Regions from separate parts of the Thermoanaerobacterium sp. R66 genome, predicted to be linked through region 3. Evidence: predicted binding sites of a transcription regulator. Region 3 holds the regulator's gene; each other region holds the start of a gene.
What was found. The regulator HrcA, encoded in region 3, represses chaperone genes, less so after heat shock. The targets are predictions, from matches to a motif close to ATTAGCACTCANNNNNNNTGAGTGCTAAT.
Positions count from the first base shown of each region.

Region 1: a site for HrcA is predicted at 2,800-2,828, ahead of groES (co-chaperone GroES). Genes of this name have one in related genera too.
Region 2: a site for HrcA is predicted at 3,092-3,120, ahead of JJQ93_RS10370 (nucleotidyltransferase family protein). Genes of this name have one in related genera too.

Region 1 covers NZ_JAEUWW010000001.1:1,437,273-1,444,423, reverse strand. Annotated here, with positions in the region: gene JJQ93_RS07360 (mannitol dehydrogenase family protein) at 1-918, shown strand, start outside; gene JJQ93_RS07355 (hypothetical protein) at 1,082-1,273, shown strand; gene JJQ93_RS07350 (hypothetical protein) at 1,646-2,650, shown strand; gene groES (co-chaperone GroES) at 2,849-3,133, shown strand; gene groL (chaperonin GroEL) at 3,147-4,772, shown strand; purine riboswitch at 4,853-4,950, shown strand; gene guaB (IMP dehydrogenase) at 5,034-6,488, shown strand; gene guaA (glutamine-hydrolyzing GMP synthase) at 6,501-7,151, shown strand, end outside.
Region 2 covers NZ_JAEUWW010000001.1:2,072,388-2,079,538, reverse strand. Annotated here, with positions in the region: gene JJQ93_RS10380 (glycoside hydrolase family 88 protein) at 1-739, opposite strand, end outside; gene JJQ93_RS10375 (glycosyltransferase family 4 protein) at 757-1,935, opposite strand; gene JJQ93_RS10370 (nucleotidyltransferase family protein) at 1,950-2,984, opposite strand; gene ymfI (elongation factor P 5-aminopentanone reductase) at 3,189-3,926, opposite strand; gene JJQ93_RS10360 (hypothetical protein) at 4,034-4,276, opposite strand; tRNA gene JJQ93_RS10355 (tRNA-Gly) at 4,438-4,512, opposite strand; tRNA gene JJQ93_RS10350 (tRNA-Asn) at 4,539-4,613, opposite strand; rRNA gene rrf (5S ribosomal RNA) at 4,621-4,729, opposite strand; rRNA gene JJQ93_RS10340 (23S ribosomal RNA) at 4,994-7,151, opposite strand, start outside.
Region 3 covers NZ_JAEUWW010000001.1:567,064-574,214, forward strand. Annotated here, with positions in the region: gene lepA (translation elongation factor 4) at 1-792, shown strand, start outside; gene hemW (radical SAM family heme chaperone HemW) at 779-1,915, shown strand; gene hrcA (heat-inducible transcriptional repressor HrcA) at 2,009-3,043, shown strand; gene grpE (nucleotide exchange factor GrpE) at 3,070-3,669, shown strand; gene dnaK (molecular chaperone DnaK) at 3,695-5,539, shown strand; gene dnaJ (molecular chaperone DnaJ) at 5,592-6,734, shown strand; gene prmA (50S ribosomal protein L11 methyltransferase) at 6,752-7,151, shown strand, end outside.

The DNA of each region.
Region 1 (7,151 bases), 870 kb from region 3:
TTAGATTATTTAAATGATCCAAAGATGGTTTCATACCCTATTACGATGATTGATAATATTGTACCTGCTCCGATGGGATTTGTATGTGATTATTTAAAAGAAAAAGGCTTTGAAGATATAGATATAGTTAAAACAACAAAAGGCAATTTTGTCGCACCATTTGTTAATGCTGAGGAAACACGTTATCTTGTAGTAGAAGATAATTTTGCAAATGGAAGGCCTCCACTTGATAAAGTAAATGTAATTTTGACAGATAAAGATACTGTTATAAAAGCAGACAGAATGAAAGTTACCACGTGCTTAAATCCAATACATACTGCATCGGCAATTATTGGCAAATTACTTGGATTTCAAACTGTTTACGATGTTATAAGCAATGAATATGTTGAAAATTTTTTGAAAAACATGGTGTATAAAGAAAGTTTAAATGTTATGGAAGATCCAAAAGTTATTAATCCAGAAAAATTTCTGGATGAAGTTTTTAATAAAAGGCTTAAAAATAAATATATAAAGGATTCTATTGACAGAATTTTGACTGATACATCTCAAAAAATGCCTGTCAGATTTGGAGAGACTATAAAAGCTTATGTCAATAGTGAGAAATACGATGCGGATAGTCTTGTATATATACCAATGGTTATTGCATTTTGGTTAAGGTATTTAATGGGTATAGATGATAATGGAAAGCCATTTGAAATTTGCTCAGATCCTCTTTTAGAAAATTTAAAATATTCCATTTCAAAAATAAAAATGTATGATAAAAAAACTGTAGATGGAAATTTGAGAGAAATATTGTCTAATAAAAATATTTTTGGCTTAGATTTGTATAAAATTAACTTAGGTAAAAAGATAGAAGACTATTTTTCTGAACTTATTTCAGAGAAAGGTTCAGTCTTTAGATTAATAAAATCTATGTAATAGAATTTTAAAGCACATATTTTTTTAAATTCAATTGTTTATTTTATAACAAACTTTCTGATGCTTATATTTTTAGATTTCATGCCATATCCTATAGAAATCAATATCAATAATCAAAAATAAGAATATAATGAATTAAAGTAAATTAAATGGAGCTGATCTTATGAATATATCTGGAAATACGCTTCTATTCTTTTTTGTCATATTGACTGTCGTAATGGATGTAAGGTTTGAATTCGAAGATTTGCTGTTTTTCTTTCTTCTGTTAGTCGTCCTACAGCAAGACAAACCGCGGAAAAAAGCAAGGCGCTTTTTGTGGTCACTGGCCACCATGAATTTCAGTAACAATATTTAACACATCACGTATAATGTATTAGGTCCTTGAGGCCAAAAAATAAAGGAGGTTTTTAGTATGCCTGAAGGAAAAGGAGCAGCATGGGGCGGCGGATGGATCTGGATCATAATCATAATACTAATAATTTTCCTCTTTGTACCTGGAATATTTGTGGTCGATAAATAATGTGAAGGGGGTTTTCATATGCCTGAGGGAAAAGGAGCAGCATGGGGCGGTGGATGGATTTGGATCATAATAGTGATCCTTATAATCTTCTTGTTTGTCCCAGGTATTTTTGTGGTGGATAAGAAATAAAAGCATGGGGCAGGTGATAATAAACCTGCCCTATACATATATTATTTAAGAAGTATTTAAAGAAGTGGGGGATTTGCTGTGGATAGAGAAAAATTACTAAAGGTATTGATAATTGAACTTTTCATAATATTTTTTATCAGGTTTCAAATTTTTGATGGCTTAAGTCTTGAAGATGAAAGGCGGCTTTTAAAGAAAAAAGAAGACGAAGAGATTGTGGATCATGGTAAAGATGATAAAACAGAAAGCAAAAAGGACGATGAGAAGAAAAACGATTTGGATATATTTGAGATAATAGAGAAAAGCAAAAACTTTATGGGAAGCGTTAAACCATATCTACACAGGAAGGAACAGTACTACATAGATATATTCACAAAAATTGCCGAAATACTTGAATGCCACAGACAGTTGATGGAATTTAATCAAGAAGCTGAAGTGCAAGAAGACGACTTCGATCAGATTGGAATGCTAAAAGCAGTAAAACCGTATATGAAAGAAGATAAACAGATAATCATAGATAAATTTATAAAACTTCACGAAGGAATACAAAACCTAAACGAGAAAATGAAAAAATACGAAGTTGAAGGAGATAAAAATAACATCATAGATAAAATCTTGGACATTTTTGAAGCGATAAAACCTGTTATTCCGGATGATAAAAAGGACATGGCAGAGAAAATCATAAAGAATATAAAGCTTGTAGAAGCTTTGAACAAGGCTGAAAGCATTATGAATGCAAAAAATAGCGAATCAAGGCACGAGAAGGTGGAAGAAAGCGATAAAGGCGATGTGAAGAATGATTTATTTGACAGATCTAAAGAAGATAAAAATATAGAAGAAGTTAAAGATGCAGAAAACACCGCAAGTGATGAAATGGTGGAAGATGTAAAAAGCAATGATTCAGAAAAGGAAACAAAAGAGGATGATGTGCCGAAAAATCTTGGACTTACAGAGCAGCAGTCGGAAGTCGTAAACGGTCTTAAATCAATGCTTACAAAGGAACAGCAGCAATTTATGTACAACATGATAAATTATCTAAAACAACAAAGTTCAAATGGCAATGTAAATAATGTTGCAGGCAGCTAAAGCCTGCATTTTTTGCGTAAATTCAATATTAATCGTATAATTAGAAGATAAATGGGAAAAATCTATAATAATCGTCTAAAACGGCAAAAATTAGAGAAATTTGGAGTTTGCCATGAACTTGTAATTAAACTAATATAAAAAGTGTGATGATTAGCACTCGCCATGAATGAGTGCTAACAAATTTCGAGGAGGGATATTATGAGATTAAAACCACTTGGTGACAGAGTTGTAGTAAAGGTTACTGAAGCCGAAGAGGTAACAAAAGGCGGGATTGTATTGCCTGGCACTGCGAAAGAAAAACCTCAACAAGGTGAAGTACTTGCTGTCGGCTCTGGTGAATACATAGATGGAAAAAGAGTCGAGCTGGAAGTAAAAGTCGGAGACAAAGTAATATTCTCAAAATACGCTGGCACAGAAGTAAAACTTGATGGAGAAGAATATCTTCTCTTGAGGCAGAGCGATATATTAGCTGTAGTAGAATAAGGAGGTAGAAGAAATGGCAAAGAAAATTTTGTACGGTGAAGATGCAAGAAAGGCTTTGGAAAGAGGCGTAAATGCTGTTGCCAACACAGTTAAAGTAACATTAGGACCAAGAGGCCGTAATGTTGTTTTAGATAAAAAATACGGTTCACCAACGATTACAAACGATGGTGTCACAATTGCAAGAGAGATTGAATTAGAAGATCCTTTTGAAAATCAAGGCGCGCAGCTTTTAAAGGAAGTTGCAACAAAGACAAATGACGTTGCTGGTGATGGTACAACAACGGCTACTGTATTGGCACAAGCTATGGTATTGGAAGGTTTAAGAAACTTAGCTGCTGGTGCAAATCCAATGCTTTTAAGGCGTGGTATGGCAAAAGCTGTCGATGCTGCTGTTGAAGGATTAAAGAACATATCAAAACCGGTAGAGGGAAAAGATTCTATTGCACATGTTGCATCAATTTCAGCGGCTGACGAGGAGATCGGAAACTTAATAGCTGAAGCAATGGATAAGGTCGGCAAAGACGGCGTAATAACAGTAGAAGAATCAAAGTCAATGAATACGACTATTGAAATAGTTGAAGGAATGCAGTTTGACAGAGGCTATATTTCACAGTATATGGTAACTGATACAGATAAGATGGAAGCAGTTTTGGACGATCCTTTAATACTCATCACAGACAAGAAGTTGTCAAATATCCAAGACTTGTTGCCATTGCTTGAGCAAGTAGTACAACAAGGCAGGAAGCTTTTGATAATTGCAGATGATGTTGAAGGTGAAGCACTTGCAACATTAGTAGTTAATAAATTAAGAGGTACATTTACATGCGTTGCAGTAAAAGCTCCAGGATTTGGCGACAGAAGAAAAGAAATGCTGCAAGACATAGCTATCTTGACAGGTGGCCAAGTAATATCTGAAGAAGTAGGTCTTGATCTCAAAGAAGCTAAAATAGACATGCTTGGCCGCGCAAGACAAGTAAAAGTGACAAAAGAAAACACTACAATAGTTGATGGTGCAGGAAATGCTGCAGACATAAAGAACAGAATAAATCAGATAAAAGTTCAGATCGAAGAGACTACATCAGATTATGACAGAGAAAAACTGCAAGAAAGATTGGCTAAACTTTCTGGCGGTGTTGCAGTAATTCAAGCTGGTGCTGCTACAGAGACAGAGCTTAAAGAAAAGAAACACAGAATAGAAGATGCTCTTTCAGCTACGAGAGCTGCTGTAGAAGAAGGTATAGTTCCTGGCGGTGGCACAGCACTGTTAGATGTCATACCAGAAGTACAAAAAGTAGTTGATTCATTAGAAGGCGACTTCAGGACAGGTGCTCAGATCGTGCTGAGAGCATTAGAAGAACCAGTAAGGCAGATAGCAAGAAATGCTGGTGTTGATGGCTCAGTAATCATTGAGAAGATAAAAGAATCAAAAGACCCTGCTTTTGGTTATGATGCATACAAAGAAGAATTTGTAGACATGTTAAAAGCAGGTATAGTTGACCCAACGAAGGTTACAAGGTCAGCACTTCAAAATGCTGCATCTGTTGCGTCAATGATATTGACAACAGAAGCAGTTGTGGCAGACATACCAGAAAAGAATCCACCAGCTCCAGCAGCAGGGGCAGGCATGGACATGATGTAATGAAAATAACCGGGGATGCCCGGTTATTTTTTTTTGTACTGTTGACATGGACATCTAAATTTGTTATATTGTTTAGTAATTTAATAATAAAATCTTATCCGCATATAATCTGGTGAATAGGCACTGGAGTATCTACAAAGAGCCGTAACTCTTTACTATGGGGAGTTATTGTTGTACTCTTTTTTGCCTGAACGAAATTCTCTGTTCGGGCATTTTTATTATAAACTCAGGCATAATAAATTTTAGAGGAAGGGGATAAAAATGGCTGATAAATTTGTTAAAGAAGGACTGACGTTTGACGATGTTCTGCTTATACCGGCAAAATCTGATGTGCTGCCAAAGGAGGTTGACACTAAAACACGCCTTACAAATAGTATAATGTTAAATATACCATTGATTAGCGCAGGGATGGATACTGTGACAGAATCTTCTCTTGCCATTGCAATAGCAAGAGAAGGAGGGATTGGCATAATACACAAAAATATGCCTATAGAAAGACAGGCTTTAGAGGTAGATAGAGTTAAAAGGTCGGAACACGGTGTTATAACAAATCCTTTTTATTTGTCACCAGAACACAAGATACAAGATGCTGTAGAGCTTATGGAAAGATATAGGATATCTGGAGTGCCTATAACGGTTGATAACAAACTTGTGGGGATAATCACCAATAGAGACATAAGATTTGAAAGCAATTTAGACAGGCCGATTAAAGAAGTCATGACAAAAGAGAATTTAGTCACTGCACCTGTTGGGACTACTATAGATGAGGCTCGGGAAATACTTAAAAAGCATAAGATAGAGAAGTTGCCTCTTGTGGATGATGACAACAATTTAAAAGGATTGATTACTATTAAGGATATTGAAAAGGCTGTAGAATATCCTAATTCTGCAAAAGATTCGAGAGGAAGATTGCTTGTTGGTGCTGCTGTAGGTGTTTCTGCGGATGTCATGGAAAGAGTTCAAGCTCTGGTAGATGCCAATGTAGATGTTGTGGTGGTTGACACGGCTCATGGACATTCTGTCGGTGTCTTAAATACGGTGGAAAAGATAAAGAATAGATTTCCTGATCTTCAGATCATTGCTGGAAATGTGGCGACTGCAGAGGCTACAAGAGATCTGATAGAAAGAGGTGCTGATTGCGTTAAAGTAGGCATCGGACCTGGTTCAATTTGCACAACGAGAGTGGTAGCAGGAATCGGAGTTCCTCAGATTACAGCAATTTATGATTGTGCGGAGGAAGCCGATAAATATGGTATACCTGTAATCGCAGATGGTGGCATAAAGTACAGTGGAGACATCGTCAAAGCGATTGCTGCTGGCGCATCTACAGTGATGATTGGAAGTCTTTTTGCAGGGACCGAGGAAAGCCCTGGTGAAGTAGAAATATACCAAGGAAGAAGCTATAAAGTATACAGAGGAATGGGCTCAATATCAGCAATGAAGAGCGGAAGCTCTGATCGATATTTCCAGGAAGGCATGAAAAAACTTGTTCCTGAAGGTGTAGAAGGTAGAGTGCCTTACAAGGGACCTTTGAAGGATACTGTTTACCAGATGATTGGAGGCTTAAGGGCTGGAATGGGCTACTGCGGTGTCCACAATATTGAGGAGCTCAGGACGAAGACAAAATTTATAAAAATAACGAATGCGGGATTAACTGAAAGCCATCCACATGATATAATTATTACGAAGGAAGCTCCAAATTATAGTATTAAATAAAGGAGGATTTTGATGGGGATTAATAGAGAAGTCATATTGATACTTGATTTTGGCGGCCAATATACGCAGCTTATTGCAAGGAGAATAAGGGAAGCAAACGTGTTTTGCGAAATTGTTCCGTACAATATAAAGCCAGAAGAAATTGATAAAAGACAGCCTAAGGGTTTGGTACTGTCAGGGGGACCTGCCAGCGTCTACACAGAAAATGCGCCAATGTGCGATGAAGGTATATTTAAGCTAAAATATCCTATACTCGGCATTTGTTACGGTGCACAGCTTATGACGATGATACAAGGCGGAAAGGTTGCGGAAGCACCTGTAAGAGAGTATGGGAAAACTGATGTTGTGATAAACAACAACATTCCTTTGTTTAAAGGGATTGAAAAAGAGACAAGTTGTTGGATGAGCCACACGGATCAAATAGAATTACCTCCTAAAAATTTTAAAGTCGTTGCATCGACAGCAAATTGCCCTATTGCAGCAATCGCCAACGTTGAAGGAAAGCAGTACGCCGTACAATTCCATCCAGAAGTAGTACATACTCCAAGAGGTACTGAGATAATCAGGAATTTCTTGTTTGAAGTATGTGATTGCTCTGCAGATTGGACAATGGATTCACTTATAGAGCAGACTGTAAAAGAGATAAGACAAAAAGTCGGAAAT
Region 2 (7,151 bases), 1.5 Mb from region 3:
ACCATCCTTTGCATCCAACAGCTTTAAAATAGCCATTTTTAAAGCAAACACTATCCAGAAAATCGACTGTCTTTAAAGCGATATTCAGAATTTTTTCATCTTTAGCGATTGAAAAATACTTTAGAAGCGATAATGGAATGATTCCATTATCGTACGACACTACGTCTTCAAACCACTGCCAATCTTCGCTTGAGTTTTTTTCGTACTTCTCAATTATATCATGCGCCAATTTATCCATCTTTTTTCTAACGAAATTTTTGTCTAAATTCTTAAAAGAATTGTAAACATAGGATAAACCTATCAAGGTGTATGCTTTACCTCTGATGTAATTTAGAGTGTCTACTAAAGGCAGTGATTTCTCAATCATCTTATACGCAGGTAACTTTACCCTTTCATCTATATCTGCATTTATTAAATACCCTAAAGCCCAGATGCACCTGCCAAAACAATCTTCTGAAAAATCTTCATCAATAAATTTCCTATCGAATGACATAAAATTTCTATAATGTCCATCTTCTTCTTGTGCGTACATCAAAAATGACAAGTATTTTTTGATAAGGTCTATATACACATCATCTTTGTATTTTTCGTACATCATTGTACAGGCTATCAAAGCCCTTCCATTGTCATCCGTCGTATACCCATATTTAAGATTAGGGACAGAGCCAATAGAATGCTGCATCATACCTGTATCATCTGTCAGTATAAACAAATGGTTAAACATTTTTTTGCCGTCCACAGTACGTCCCTCCTTGTTTATACTGCTTCTTTTGCATCATCCTCTAAATCTTCAAATATTCTCAAGAACAATTCAACATATTCTAATGCAACATTGTCCCACATCATCGTTTTTCCATAAACTTTTATCTTCTCCTCCATGATTTGCTTTTCGTGGGGATTTTCTATGGCAAAATTTATGCAGTTTGCTATAGAATCAGGATTTTTAAATTCCGCCAACAATCCCCTTCCATCGCTTAAAATTTCTTCAGCGTATTTGTATGGTGTTGACACAACTAATTTTCCTAAGCCTGCAGCATATGCCAATGTCCCGCTGACCGCTTGTTCTCTGCCAATGTATGGCGTCAAATATACATCAGAAAGCTTTAAGTATTCTACGATCTCCCTTTTTGTCAGATATTTATTGACAAACTTTACATTGTCGTTTAGATTTAGCTCATTTACCTTCCTTACAAGAAAATCTCTGTAAACTTCCCCATCTGACTTGACTATATTAGGATGTGTCTGACCCAATATAAGGTACAATATATCAGGATATTTTTCCTTAACTTTTGCTATGGCTTCTATGCCATATTCTAACCCTTTTCCAGGACTTATCAGTCCAAATGTGCTTACGACGAATTTTCCTGCATCAATGTTGTATTTCTTTCTCAAACTTTCACTGGACAGCGTTGGCAGATTTGGAACTCCGTGAGGCAATACTACGATTTTTCTTTCATCAACACCATATAAATTGACAAGAAGTGGAATTGTGTTTTTGGCCATAGTGACAACTCTTTTGCTCTTTGTACACAATTCTTTTAAAATGTGCTTTTGCTTATCAAGTGGGTTAGACAATATCGTATGAAGAGTTACGACATAAGGCACTTTTAAATTGTCTACAAGGTCTAAAATATATTCGCCCCACTCACCGCCGTAAATTCCATATTCATGCTCGATGACTAACAAATCAATTAATGAATCATTTAATTTATTCGCAAGTTCTAAATAGCTATTTCGGTCGTGCTGCTTAAGTCTATAAATAACATCATCACCATAATCATACTCTTTATCGTCTATCGCAATCACTTTTGGTTCATTTATAATTTTAATATCTTTAAGCTCATTTACCAAATCTTGTGTAAATGTAGCTATGCCGCATTCTCTCGGCGGAAATGTACTCAAAAACGCAATGTTTATTTCTTTATTCTTTACCATTCATAACACCTCCATCAACTTACAGCATAATCGTTAATACCATTTGCATAAACTTCATCTTCAATTTTCCTCATGCCATCTATCACGCTATTTGAAGCTACGACAGCATTTATCAAATTTACATTTCCTTTGACTTTGACATTGTCCCATAAAACACTGTGTCTTATGATGCTGTTAGGACCTATACGCGTATTATCGCCTATAATCGCATACGGACCTATCTCTGCTTTGGCATCTATTTTGACGTTACTTCCTATAAAAACAGGCTCAACAATTTTTACAGAATTATCGATTGTGATTTTTCTACGCTTAGTATCATGATCATTTATGTCAACGTATTTGCAATACTTTTTTAATATGTCAAAGTGGACTTTTTTGTACTTTTCAATTGTTCCTATGTCTATCCAATACCCGTCATACCTATACGCAGCCATTTTATAACCTTTTGATAAAAGTTTTGGATATGTATCCCTTTCTATTGATACCACTTCATCTTTGGGGATTTCATTTAATAGCTGCGGTTCAAACACGTATATTCCTGCATTTATCCATTTTGAATTAGTCTCGTATGGTTTTGGTTTTTCTTTAAACGCTGTAATGTAATCATTATCGTCATATTCTATCACGCCGTATTGCGAGGGATCCTCTACTTTAGTCATTGCAATAGTAGCTAATGCTTTTTTTGACTTGTGATGCTCCACAAGACTTCTAATATCGATATCACATATAATATCTGAATTTAGCACTAAGAAAGTATCATCGAAAAATTCCTCAGCATTTTTTATAGCTCCGCCTGTTCCCAGCGGTATGTCTTCTTTGATGAATGAAACTTTTACCCCTAATTTTTCACCATTTTTAAAATAATTCTCAATATGATTAGATTTATAGCATGTGCTTATTACAACTTCGTCTACACCTTGATTCTTAAGTCTTAAAATGGTAGATTCTAATAATGGTCTACCCATTATTGGTACCATAGGTTTAGGAAGAAAATTCGTCAGAGGTCTTAGCCTTGTACCTAATCCTCCTGCCAGCAATAATGCTTTCATTCGAATTCCCCCTTCGTCAATATTTAGTTTTTGTTTAACAATTAGAATTTATAAACGTGTCGCAATCAAAGTACAATGTGAGTTAAATGTGAAGATACATCAGTAGTATTAGCACTCTATATAAACGGCTGCTAACAATTAAAATTATAATCCTTTTAATTCCATAAGTCAAGAGGGTCAAAGGATTGTAAACGTTAAAAGACTTTATACAAAACCTCCATCTACAGTCAATACTTGACCTGTTATAAATGAAGATTGATCCGATAGCAAAAAAACCACTGCCTTAGCGACTTCATCTGGCATCCCAAGCCTTTCGAGAGAAGTTCTTGTCGACAGATATTTAAGTGTATCATCTGACAAGTCTTTATTCATGTCTGTTTCGATTACCCCAGGTGCAACACAATTAACTCTTATATTTGATGGTCCCAATTCTTTTGCCAATGCTTTTGTAAAAGCTATAATAGCACCTTTTGAAGCAGAATATGGCACTTCACAAGATGCGCCGTATATTCCCCACATGGATGAAACATTCACAATAGCACCTTTTTTACTTTTTAACATGTACTTTAAAGCGCTTTGCGTACAATTAAACATGCCATTTAAATTCACATCCATCATGTATCTCCAATCTTCTGCTGATACATCCATAAAAGGCTTAATTTGTGAAACACCAGCATTGTTGACCAAATAATCTATGCGACCAAATCTATCAACTACATTTTTCATCATCGTTTCTACTTCTTCTCTATTTCTAATGTCTGCTTTAAATACCTCTGCATATCCTAAGTTACTTTTTATATAATTCTTTAAACTACATGCACTATCGTAATCTGTATTGTAATGAATTGCCACACATCCACCTAATTTTGCTACTTCTTTACATATAGATGAACCAATGCCTCCAGAACCACCTGTAACAACGACAACTTTTCCACTGAACATAAAAACATCTCCTTTAATAAATTAAGCCGCTTATAGATAGGTTATACAAAAGTAAAACAAAAATCAATAGAAAAAAAGTGTATGAAGCACTCATACACCTTTTGTGGTTATTTTTTTATGGCCTCTACTGTATTTTTTGTAGTGCTATAAAGGCCAGATGCTCCAAGACCCATGGCAGTTCCCAGTAGTATTCCTTTTAAAATATCGCCGGGAGCTATGTAAAGTATTCCTAAAGCTATTCCAAATATCAACGAAATCAATGCTGAATATTTTTTAGGTAAGCCAATTTGTTTTACTACCTCTACCAAACCTATTATCAAAGGTATCAACGACACGTCGTAAACATCCATAATAAAATCCCCCTAAATAAATATTTCTAATAACATTATATTTTGTCCCGCATCTTTTAAGACATGAAATTAAAAAGGCATATTTAAAAAATACTTAATAAAAAAAATCAACAAATAAGATAAAATAAAAAAGATCCCATTGACTGGAATCTTGATATCACTGGAGCGGATGACGGGATTCGAACCCGCGGTCCTCGGCTTGGGAAGCCGATGCTCTACCACTGAGCCACATCCGCAAAATATTCTTTTTTAAATACAAAAATGGCTCCTCAGGTAGGGCTCGAACCTACAACCTACCGGTTAACAGCCGGTTGCTCCACCATTGAGCTACTGAGGAATATATTATCCGGCAGCGACCTACTCTCCCGAGAAATCAGTACCATCGGCGCTGGAGGGCTTCACTTCCGTGTTCGGTATGGGAACGGGTTTTTAACCTCCGCTATTGCCACCGGAAATCTTTCGTTCATTTGTCTTTTGCATATATGCTGATTCTTTTCTTTGAAAATATTATTTCCGTTCGCAAATTGTGTTTTCTATATACTTTCGGCTCTCTTCGTTTGTTCGGCTAAAGCCGTCTATGCGTTGTGACGTCTTTTTACGCCTCACTTCACTCCGTTCGCCGAGTATATTATGAAAACGCAATTAATCGCTCTCTTCAATAATATTTTCTTCACATATATGCTTTCTTAAATGAACTTTGAATACTGCACAATGCTAAAGGTCAAGTCCTCGACTTATTAGTACCGGTCAGCTAAAAGTATTTCTACTCTTACACCTCCGGCCTATCTACCTCGTCTTCTTCAAGGTGTCTTACTCCTTTCGGATGGGAAATCTTATCTTGAGGTGGGTTTCACGCTTAGATGCTTTCAGCGTTTATCCCTTCCAAACTTGGCTACCCAGCTGTGCAAAAGGCTTTGCAACTGGTACACCATCGGTTTGTCCACCCCGGTCCTCTCGTACTAAGGGCAGATCCTCTCAAATTTCCTGCGCCCGCGACGGATAGGGACCGAACTGTCTCACGACGTTCTGAACCCAGCTCGCGTACCGCTTTAATGGGCGAACAGCCCAACCCTTGGGACCTACTTCAGCCCCAGGATGCGATGAGCCGACATCGAGGTGCCAAACCTCCCCGTCGATGTGGACTCTTGGGGGAGATCAGCCTGTTATCCCCAGGGTAGCTTTTATCCGTTGAGCGACGGCAATCCCATTCTCTACCGCCGGATCACTAAGCCCGACTTTCGTCCCTGCTCGAATTGTCTTTCTCGCAGTTAGGCTACCTTCTGCCTTTGCACTCTTTCGCGCGATTTCCTTCCGCGCTGAGGTAACCTTTGGACGCCTCCGTTACTTTTTAGGAGGCGACCGCCCCAGTCAAACTGCCCGCCTGTCAGTGTCCATATGCCGGTTTACGGCTCCTATGTTAGAATTTCGGTAATATCAGGGTGGTATCCCAACGTCGGCTCCATATAGGCTGGCGCCCATATTTCTCCGCCTCCCACCTATCCTGTACAGATATTACTAAAATTCAGTGACAAGCTGCAGTAAAGCTCCATGGGGTCTTTCTGTCCTGTCGCGGGTAACTCGCATCTTCACGAGTACTACAATTTCACCGGGTCCCCCTTCAAGACAGCGCCCAAGTCGTTACGCCTTTCGTGCAGGTCGGAACTTACCCGACAAGGAATTTCGCTACCTTAGGACCGTTATAGTTACGGCCGCCGTTTACTGGGGCTTAAGTTCAGAGCTTTGGATTTTCTCCTGACCCTTCCCCTTAACCTTCCAGCACCGGGCAGGCGTCAGCTCCTATACTTCGTCTTTCGACTTAGCAGAAACCTGTGTTTTTGGTAAACAGTCGCTTGGGCCTCTTCTCTGCGGCCTTTCGGCACTCCTTCTCCCGAAGTTACGGAGTCTTTTTGCCGAGTTCCTTAATGAGGGTTCTCCCGCTCGTCTTTGGATTCTCTCCTCGCCTACCTGTGTCGGTTTGTGGTACGGGCACCTCATCCTCGATAGCAACTTTTCTTGGCAGCCCCTTCGAAACTTCGCCTTTCGGCTCCCCATCACAGCTCTTATGAGCTTTGGTACTTCACTCAAAGCTCTTTTCGTCGCTGCTTGGACGTGCTCTACCAACCGCACGCTTTTCTTATCTCGCTGCGTCCTTGCTTCTCTTTTAGCGGATTTCGGTGGTACCGGATTTATTACCGGTTCTCCATCGCCTACGCTTTCGCCTCGGCTTAGGTCCCGACTTACCCTGGGCGGATTATCCTTCCCCAGGAATCCTTAGGCTTTCGACGGTAAGGTTTCTCGCCTTACTCTCGTTACTTATACCGGCATTCTCTCTACTGTACTGTCCAGATTCGCTTTCGCTTATCCTTCGTCCTGTACAGTACGCTCCCCTACCATTCTTTTCAGAATCCGTAGCTTCGGTGGCATGTTTTAGCCCCGTTTATTTTCGGCGCGGGATTTCTCGACCAGTGAGCTATTACGCACTCTTTGAATGTATGGCTGCTTCTAAGCCAACATCCTGGTTGTCTTGGAAATCCTACTTCCTTTTCCACTTAACATGCTCTTTGGGACCTTAGCTGTCGGTCTGGGCTCTTTCCCTTTTGACCACGGATCTTATCACTCGTAGTCTGACTCCCAGGGTCTCAATATGGCATTCGGAGTTTGATAGGGTTCGGTAACCTCTTTGGCCCCTAGTCCATTCAGTGCTCTACCTCCATATTTCCTTCCCCCTGAGGCTAGCCCTAAAGCTATTTCGGGGAGAACCAGCTATCTCCGAGCTCGATTGGAATTTCTCCGCTACCCACAATTCATCCCATGACTTTTCAACGTCAACGTGGTTCGGGCCTCCACCAGATCTTACTCCGGCTTCACCCTGATC
Region 3 (7,151 bases):
TTTAGATGCGGTTTTTTAGGTCTTTTGCACATGGACATAATACAGGAGAGGTTGGAGAGGGAATATAATCTAAATTTGGTGACTACTGCACCTGGCGTTATCTATAAGGTCTACAAGACAAACGGAGAAGTAATTGAACTGGATAATCCAGCAAATTTGCCGGAGCCCACGTTGATCGATCATATAGAAGAACCTATAATTACTGCTACAATAATGTCTCCTACAGAGTACGTAGGACCCATAATGGAGCTCTGTCAAGATAGAAGGGGCGTTTATCAAGGAATGGATTACCTTGAGCCTACTAGAGTGCTTATTAAATACGATATTCCGTTAAACGAAATAATATATGATTTTTTTGATGCTTTAAAATCCAGGACAAAAGGGTATGCTTCATTAGATTATGAGCTAAAAGGCTACAAGACATCAGATCTTGTGAAATTGGATATACTTATAAATGGTGAGATAGTGGATGCTTTGTCTATGATAGTCCATAAGGATAAGGCTTATGAAAGAGCCAGAAAGATGACAGAAAGGTTAAAAGAAAATATACCGCGCCATCTTTTTGAGATTCCTATACAAGCCGCTATAGGTTCAAAAATAATAGCAAGGGAAACTGTCAAAGCATTGAGGAAGAACGTTTTGGCAAAGTGCTATGGCGGAGATGTTACGCGAAAGAAAAAATTGTTAGAAAAGCAAAAAGAGGGCAAAAAGAGAATGAGACAAATAGGGAAGGTTGAGATTCCGCAAGAGGCATTTATGTCAATCTTAAAGCTTGATGATGACAATGATTAGATCTGGTATATACGTTCATATTCCGTTTTGCAAGAAAAAATGCTATTATTGTGATTTTAATTCTTATGCAAACATGGAAGATAGTTTTTTTTCGTTTAAAGAAGCAATAATAAAGGAGATTAAAACGAGAAAAGAGGAGCTTAAAGATATATACACTTCTGTGTATATAGGAGGAGGTACGCCGAATGTCTTGCCTCCTTCATACATCGAAGAAATATTGAGTGAAATCTACGAAAACTACAGCTTAAGCAAAGATGCAGAGATCACGATTGAATTAAATCCTGGCTTAATAGATGAAGAAAAACTTAAGTCATATAAAAAAGCAGGTGTAAATAGAATAAGCATAGGCTTGCAGTCTTGGCAAAACAATTTATTAAAAGCTATCGGCAGAATACATACAGTAAGTGATTTTATTGAAAATTATGGTTTGGCATCTAAATATTTTGACAACATAAACATAGATATAATGTATGCGCTGCCAAATCAGACTTTTGAAGATTTTAAAGAAACATTGACAAACGTAATTGCATTAAAGCCATCACACATTTCTTGTTATGGACTTATATTAGAAAAAGGAACGATGCTTTACGATATGTATGAAAGAAATGAAGTTAAGCTTGCTGATGATGAATACGAATTGATGATGTTCCACTATGGTGCAGAGCTTTTAGAGAATAGTGGATACAGACATTATGAAATTTCGAATTACGCATTGCCTGGATTTGAATGCCGACACAACAAGCTGTATTGGATGGATTTACACTATTTGGGCTTTGGACCTGGTGCGTATTCATTTGTAGGAAATAAGCGATTTGGCAATATAAAAAATGTTAAAAAGTACATAGACATGATTTATAATGATGGACATGCGGTTGACGATGTTGATGAGCTGTCTTTAGAAGATCAAATGTCCGAGTTTATGTTTTTAGGCCTTAGGATGATGGATGGAGTAAATGATAATGACTTTAAAGAGAGATTTGGGAAAAGCATGTTTTCTGTGTTTAAAGATGCTATTTATAAAAATATGGAATTAGGCTTATTAGTTAAAGAAGGAGATGTCCTTAAATTAACATCAAAAGGTGTGGATATATCCAATAATGTGTTTGAGGATTTTTTGTTTTAAAGTATTGACAAATATCCACAATAGTGGTATTTTTAAATCGTAATTAGCACTCTCAAGCTAAGAGTGCTAACAATAGAACTTGGGGTGGTGAATATGCCGTTAGATGATAGGAAGAAAAAGATTTTAGAAGCTGTGATTAACGACTATATTTTGACGGCAGAACCAATTGGATCTAGGACAATCGCAAAACGATATAACCTTGGTGTAAGTTCGGCAACGATCAGAAATGAGATGGCTGACCTTGAAGAGATGGGGTACCTTGAACAACCTCATACATCTGCAGGTAGAATACCATCTGACAAAGGATATAGATTTTACGTTAATAATATATTAGAACATTATTTGAATGAGAGCCGTGACGATGAAGTAGAGACAATTGATGAGGTGTTTGCTGAGATAGATGATATAGTGAAAAAGTATGCCAGGCTATTATCTACCGTTACTAACCATACTATAGTGGTTAAAATGCCTCGAATTGATGAAAACACGATTAAGCGAATACAGATATTGCCTGTTGATGCAAACAAATTGATACTTCTTGTTATGACAGAATCAGGTATTATGAAAAACTATTTGATAAGTTTAAAGGACAATATTGACAATAATTTGTTTGAGTTTTTAAACAACCTAATCAACAATAAAATGATAGGAAAAAGAAAAAGAGAAATGGATCAGACATTGAGAGATGAGATAAAAAAAGAGTCTGGCAGTGCTATCGGAATCATAGACAAGATTACAGATACTATCATAAATGGTTTAAAGCAAATGGATGAAACAGACTTGTATTCGGAAGGTATTTCAAATATTCTCAACTTTCCTGAGTACAAGGATCTGTTAAAAGCCAAGATGTTTTTCGATCTAATTGACAATAAAGACATTATGAATTCAGTGTTGGAGCCTTTAGATGATTCCATCGATGTTACTATTGGAAGTGAAAGCAAGTTTGAAGAGATGTGGGATTTAAGCATAATCAAATCTACTTATAAGATAAACGGTGAGGTTGTGGGAACTTTTGGCATTATTGGACCTACAAGGATGAATTACAAGAGGCTTATAAATGAAATAAATACTATGTCAAATGAATTGTCAAAAGTCTTATCATATATATATCAAGAAAATAAGAGGTGAAACAATTGGACAGAGAAAAAGATACAATGGAAAGCAAAAACAATTTAGACGAAGATTTAAAAGACAATGTATCTGATGCTGACCGACCTCAAGATGACAGTGAAGGCAGTATCGGTACAGAAAATTCTGATCAGGGTGAAGAAAAAATTGACGAAGGAGAAATTGAAGAATTGAAAAATAAGCTTAAGCAGAAAGAAGACGAAGCCAATGAATACTTAGAGATGGCCCAGAGGTTGAAAGCAGAATTTGAAAATTACAGAAAAAGAACAGAAAAGGAAAAAGCTGATCTGGTTGAGTATGGCAAAGAGCAAGTGATTTTGGAAATACTGCCTGTTGTAGATAATTTTGAGAGAGCTCTCGAAGCATCTCATGGTGACAGTGAAGAAATAGCTTCCTTTAAAGAAGGTGTCAATTTAATATACAGGCAGTTTAAAGGTGTTTTGGAAAAACTGGGTGTTAAAGAGATAGAGTCTTTAGGTCAAATCTTTGATCCATACAAACATCATGCTGTTATGCAGGAAGAGGTAGAGGATAAGAAGGAAAATGAGATAATTGAAGTTTTTCAAAAAGGATACATGTTTAATAATAAAGTAATAAGACCAAGTATGGTCAAAGTAGCAAAATAAAGTATAGGAATAGGAGGAGTAGATCATGGGAAAAATTATAGGAATTGATCTTGGCACAACTTTTTCGTGCGTAGCTGTGATGGAAGGAGGACAGCCGGTAGTTATACCAAACTCAGAGGGAGCCAGGACAACTCCATCTGTTGTAGCATTTACAAAAGAAGGTGAAAGATTAGTAGGTCAAGTTGCAAAAAGGCAAGCTATCACAAACCCTGAAAGGACAGTTATGTCTATAAAAAGACATATGGGTTCTGACTACAAAGTAACTATTGATGGAAAGGATTATACACCGCAAGAGATTTCAGCTATGATACTGCAGAAATTAAAGGCTGATGCTGAAGCGTACTTAGGGGAGAAGGTTACAGAAGCTGTAATAACAGTTCCTGCGTATTTCAATGACAGCCAAAGGCAGGCAACTAAAGATGCAGGTAGGATAGCTGGACTTGATGTAAAGAGAATTATAAACGAGCCTACTGCGGCTTCATTGGCATATGGGCTTGATAAGCAAGGCAATCAAAAGATAATGGTGTACGATTTAGGTGGTGGCACATTCGATGTATCCATACTTGAGATAGGCGATGGAGTATTCGAAGTATTGGCTACAAGTGGTAATAACCACTTAGGCGGTGATGATTTTGACCAGAGGATCATGGATTGGTTGGCAGACAACTTCAAAAAAGAGTATGGGATCGACTTGAGAAACGACAAGATGGCAATGCAAAGGCTTAAAGATGCAGCAGAAAAGGCGAAGATAGAACTTTCTTCTGCTATGACAGCTAACATAAACTTGCCTTTTATAACAGCTGATGCTACAGGCCCTAAGCACATAGATGTAAATCTTACAAGAGCAAAATTTGAGGAACTTATCAATGATTTGGTGCAATCTACTGTTGAACCAGTAAACCGTGCATTAAGCGATGCGAAACTTAGCCCTTCAGACATTGATAAAGTGATATTAGTCGGTGGTTCGACGAGAATACCATTCGTTCAAGAGACAGTAAAAAGGATAATGGGCAAAGAACCGCACAAAGGCATAAACCCAGATGAATGTGTTGCAATTGGGGCCGCAATTCAAGGTGGTGTATTAGGAGGCGAAGTTAAAGACGTCTTACTATTGGATGTCACACCGCTTTCTCTTGGCATTGAAACACTTGGTGGTGTATTCACAAAATTAATTGAGAGGAATACTACAATTCCTACAAAGAAGAGCCAGATATTCTCGACTGCGGCAGATGGGCAGACATCTGTTGAGATACACGTTCTGCAAGGTGAAAGACCTATGGCTCGCGACAACAAGACACTTGGAAGATTCACATTGACTGGAATTCCACCTGCTCCAAGAGGAGTGCCTCAGATAGAAGTTACATTTGACATTGATGCTAATGGCATTGTCCATGTTTCTGCAAAAGATTTGGGTACAGGAAAATCTCAGAACATAACGATCACTTCTTCTTCTAACTTAAGCGAAGAAGAGATAAACAGAATGATGAATGAAGCGAAACAGCATGAAGAAGAAGACAGAAGGAGAAAAGAAGAGATAGAAGTAAGAAACAATGCAGATTCATTGATATACCAAGCCGAAAAGACCATGAAAGATTTGGCGGACAAGATGACACAACAAGAAAAAGATGATATAAATAAAGAGATAGAAAATGTAAGAAAAGCTCTTGAAGGTAGCGATATTAACGCTATAAAAAGTGCTTCAGAAAAATTGTCACAAGCATTTTATAACGTATCTTCCCGCATATATCAACAAGCAGGCGGCACAGGTCAGACAAATAGCTATAATAGTGGCAGTGATGGAGCATCTAATAAAGAGAATGTATATGAAGCAGACTATAGGATGGAAGATGACAACAAAGATAATAAATAAGAACCAGGGCAATCCTGGTTCTCATTCATGTTGAGAAAGGCAGGTGATGTGTATGGCAAAAGATTATTATGCAATATTAGGCCTTGATAAAAATGCCAGTGATGAAGATATAAAGAAGGCTTATAGAACTCTTGCAAAGAAGTATCATCCTGACTTAAATCCTGGCAATAAAGAGGCAGAACAAAAGTTTAAAGAAATAAATGAAGCATATCAAATTTTGTCTGATCCTCAGAAAAAAGCTCAGTATGATCAATTTGGCGATGCAGCATTTAATCAAGGTGGTTTCAACCAAGGAGATTTTGGTGGCTTTGGTGGTTTTGGCCAAGGTGGATTTGATTTTGGCGGCTTTGGCGACATTTTTGGTGATATATTTGGTGATATGTTTGGAGGCAGTACCAGAAGAAAAACTGGCCCTCAAAAAGGAAATGACATAAGGATTAATTTGAGTTTGTCTTTTGAGGAAGCTGCATTTGGCGTCGAGAAAGAGATTGAAGTTGAAAGGTATGAAAAATGCGATAGATGCAATGGTTCAGGTGCAAATCCAGGAACGAAAGTAGAGGCATGCCCCGAATGTCATGGTACAGGTGAGGTCAGAATAACGCAAAATACGCCGTTTGGCAGGATAGTCAATGTAAGAACGTGTCCTAGGTGTCATGGAGAAGGCAAGATAGTCAAAGATCCATGTTCAAAGTGTCATGGAACTGGAAGGATAAGAAAACTAAGGAAACTCAAGGTTAATATACCTGCTGGAATTGATGAAGGACAAATGGTATCATTAAGAGGTGAAGGTGAACCAGGAGAAAGAGGAGGAGCTAATGGAGATCTTTTTATTGTAATAAGCATAAAACCTCATAAGATATTCAAGCGTGATGGATTTAATGTCTTGCTTAAAATGCCTATAAGTTTTGTAGATGCTGCACTTGGTGCAGAGATAGAAGTTCCTACTCTTGATGGCAAAGCTATATACAATATTCCGCCTGGAACTCAGACTGGAACGGTGTTTAGGCTTAGGAACAAAGGAATACCTCATATCAATGGAAGAGGACGTGGTGACGAATTTGTAGAGGTATATATCGATGTTCCTAAGAAATTGACGGAAAGGCAAAAAGAGCTATTGAGGGAGTTTGACAAACTTAGCAATGATAGCGGTAGTAAATCATTTTTTCAAAAAGTAAAAGATGCTTTTGGAGCATAAAAAAAAGGGTGATATGATTGAAATGGCTTGAAGTTAAAATTACGACTTCAGTGGAAGCTGAGGAAGCTATAACAAATATAATGCATGAAGTTGGTGCGGGCGGTGTTGTCATAGAAGATCCCAATGATTTGAAGATATTAAATGATAGCAATGAATGGGATTATGTAGATCCTGATATGATTGTAGATAGTGATAAGGTTGTAATATCAGCTTATTTCCCTCTTACCCCAAGTACAATTGACAAATTAAGCATAATCAAGGATAGAATAACAGGACTTAAAGAATATAATTTGGACATTGGAGATTTTACGTTTGAAACGGCTGAAGTCGATGATGAAGATTGGGCAAACAGTTGGAAAAAGTATTATAAGACTTTTAAGATTGGCAAGCGTGTTGTCATAAAACCATCATGGGAAG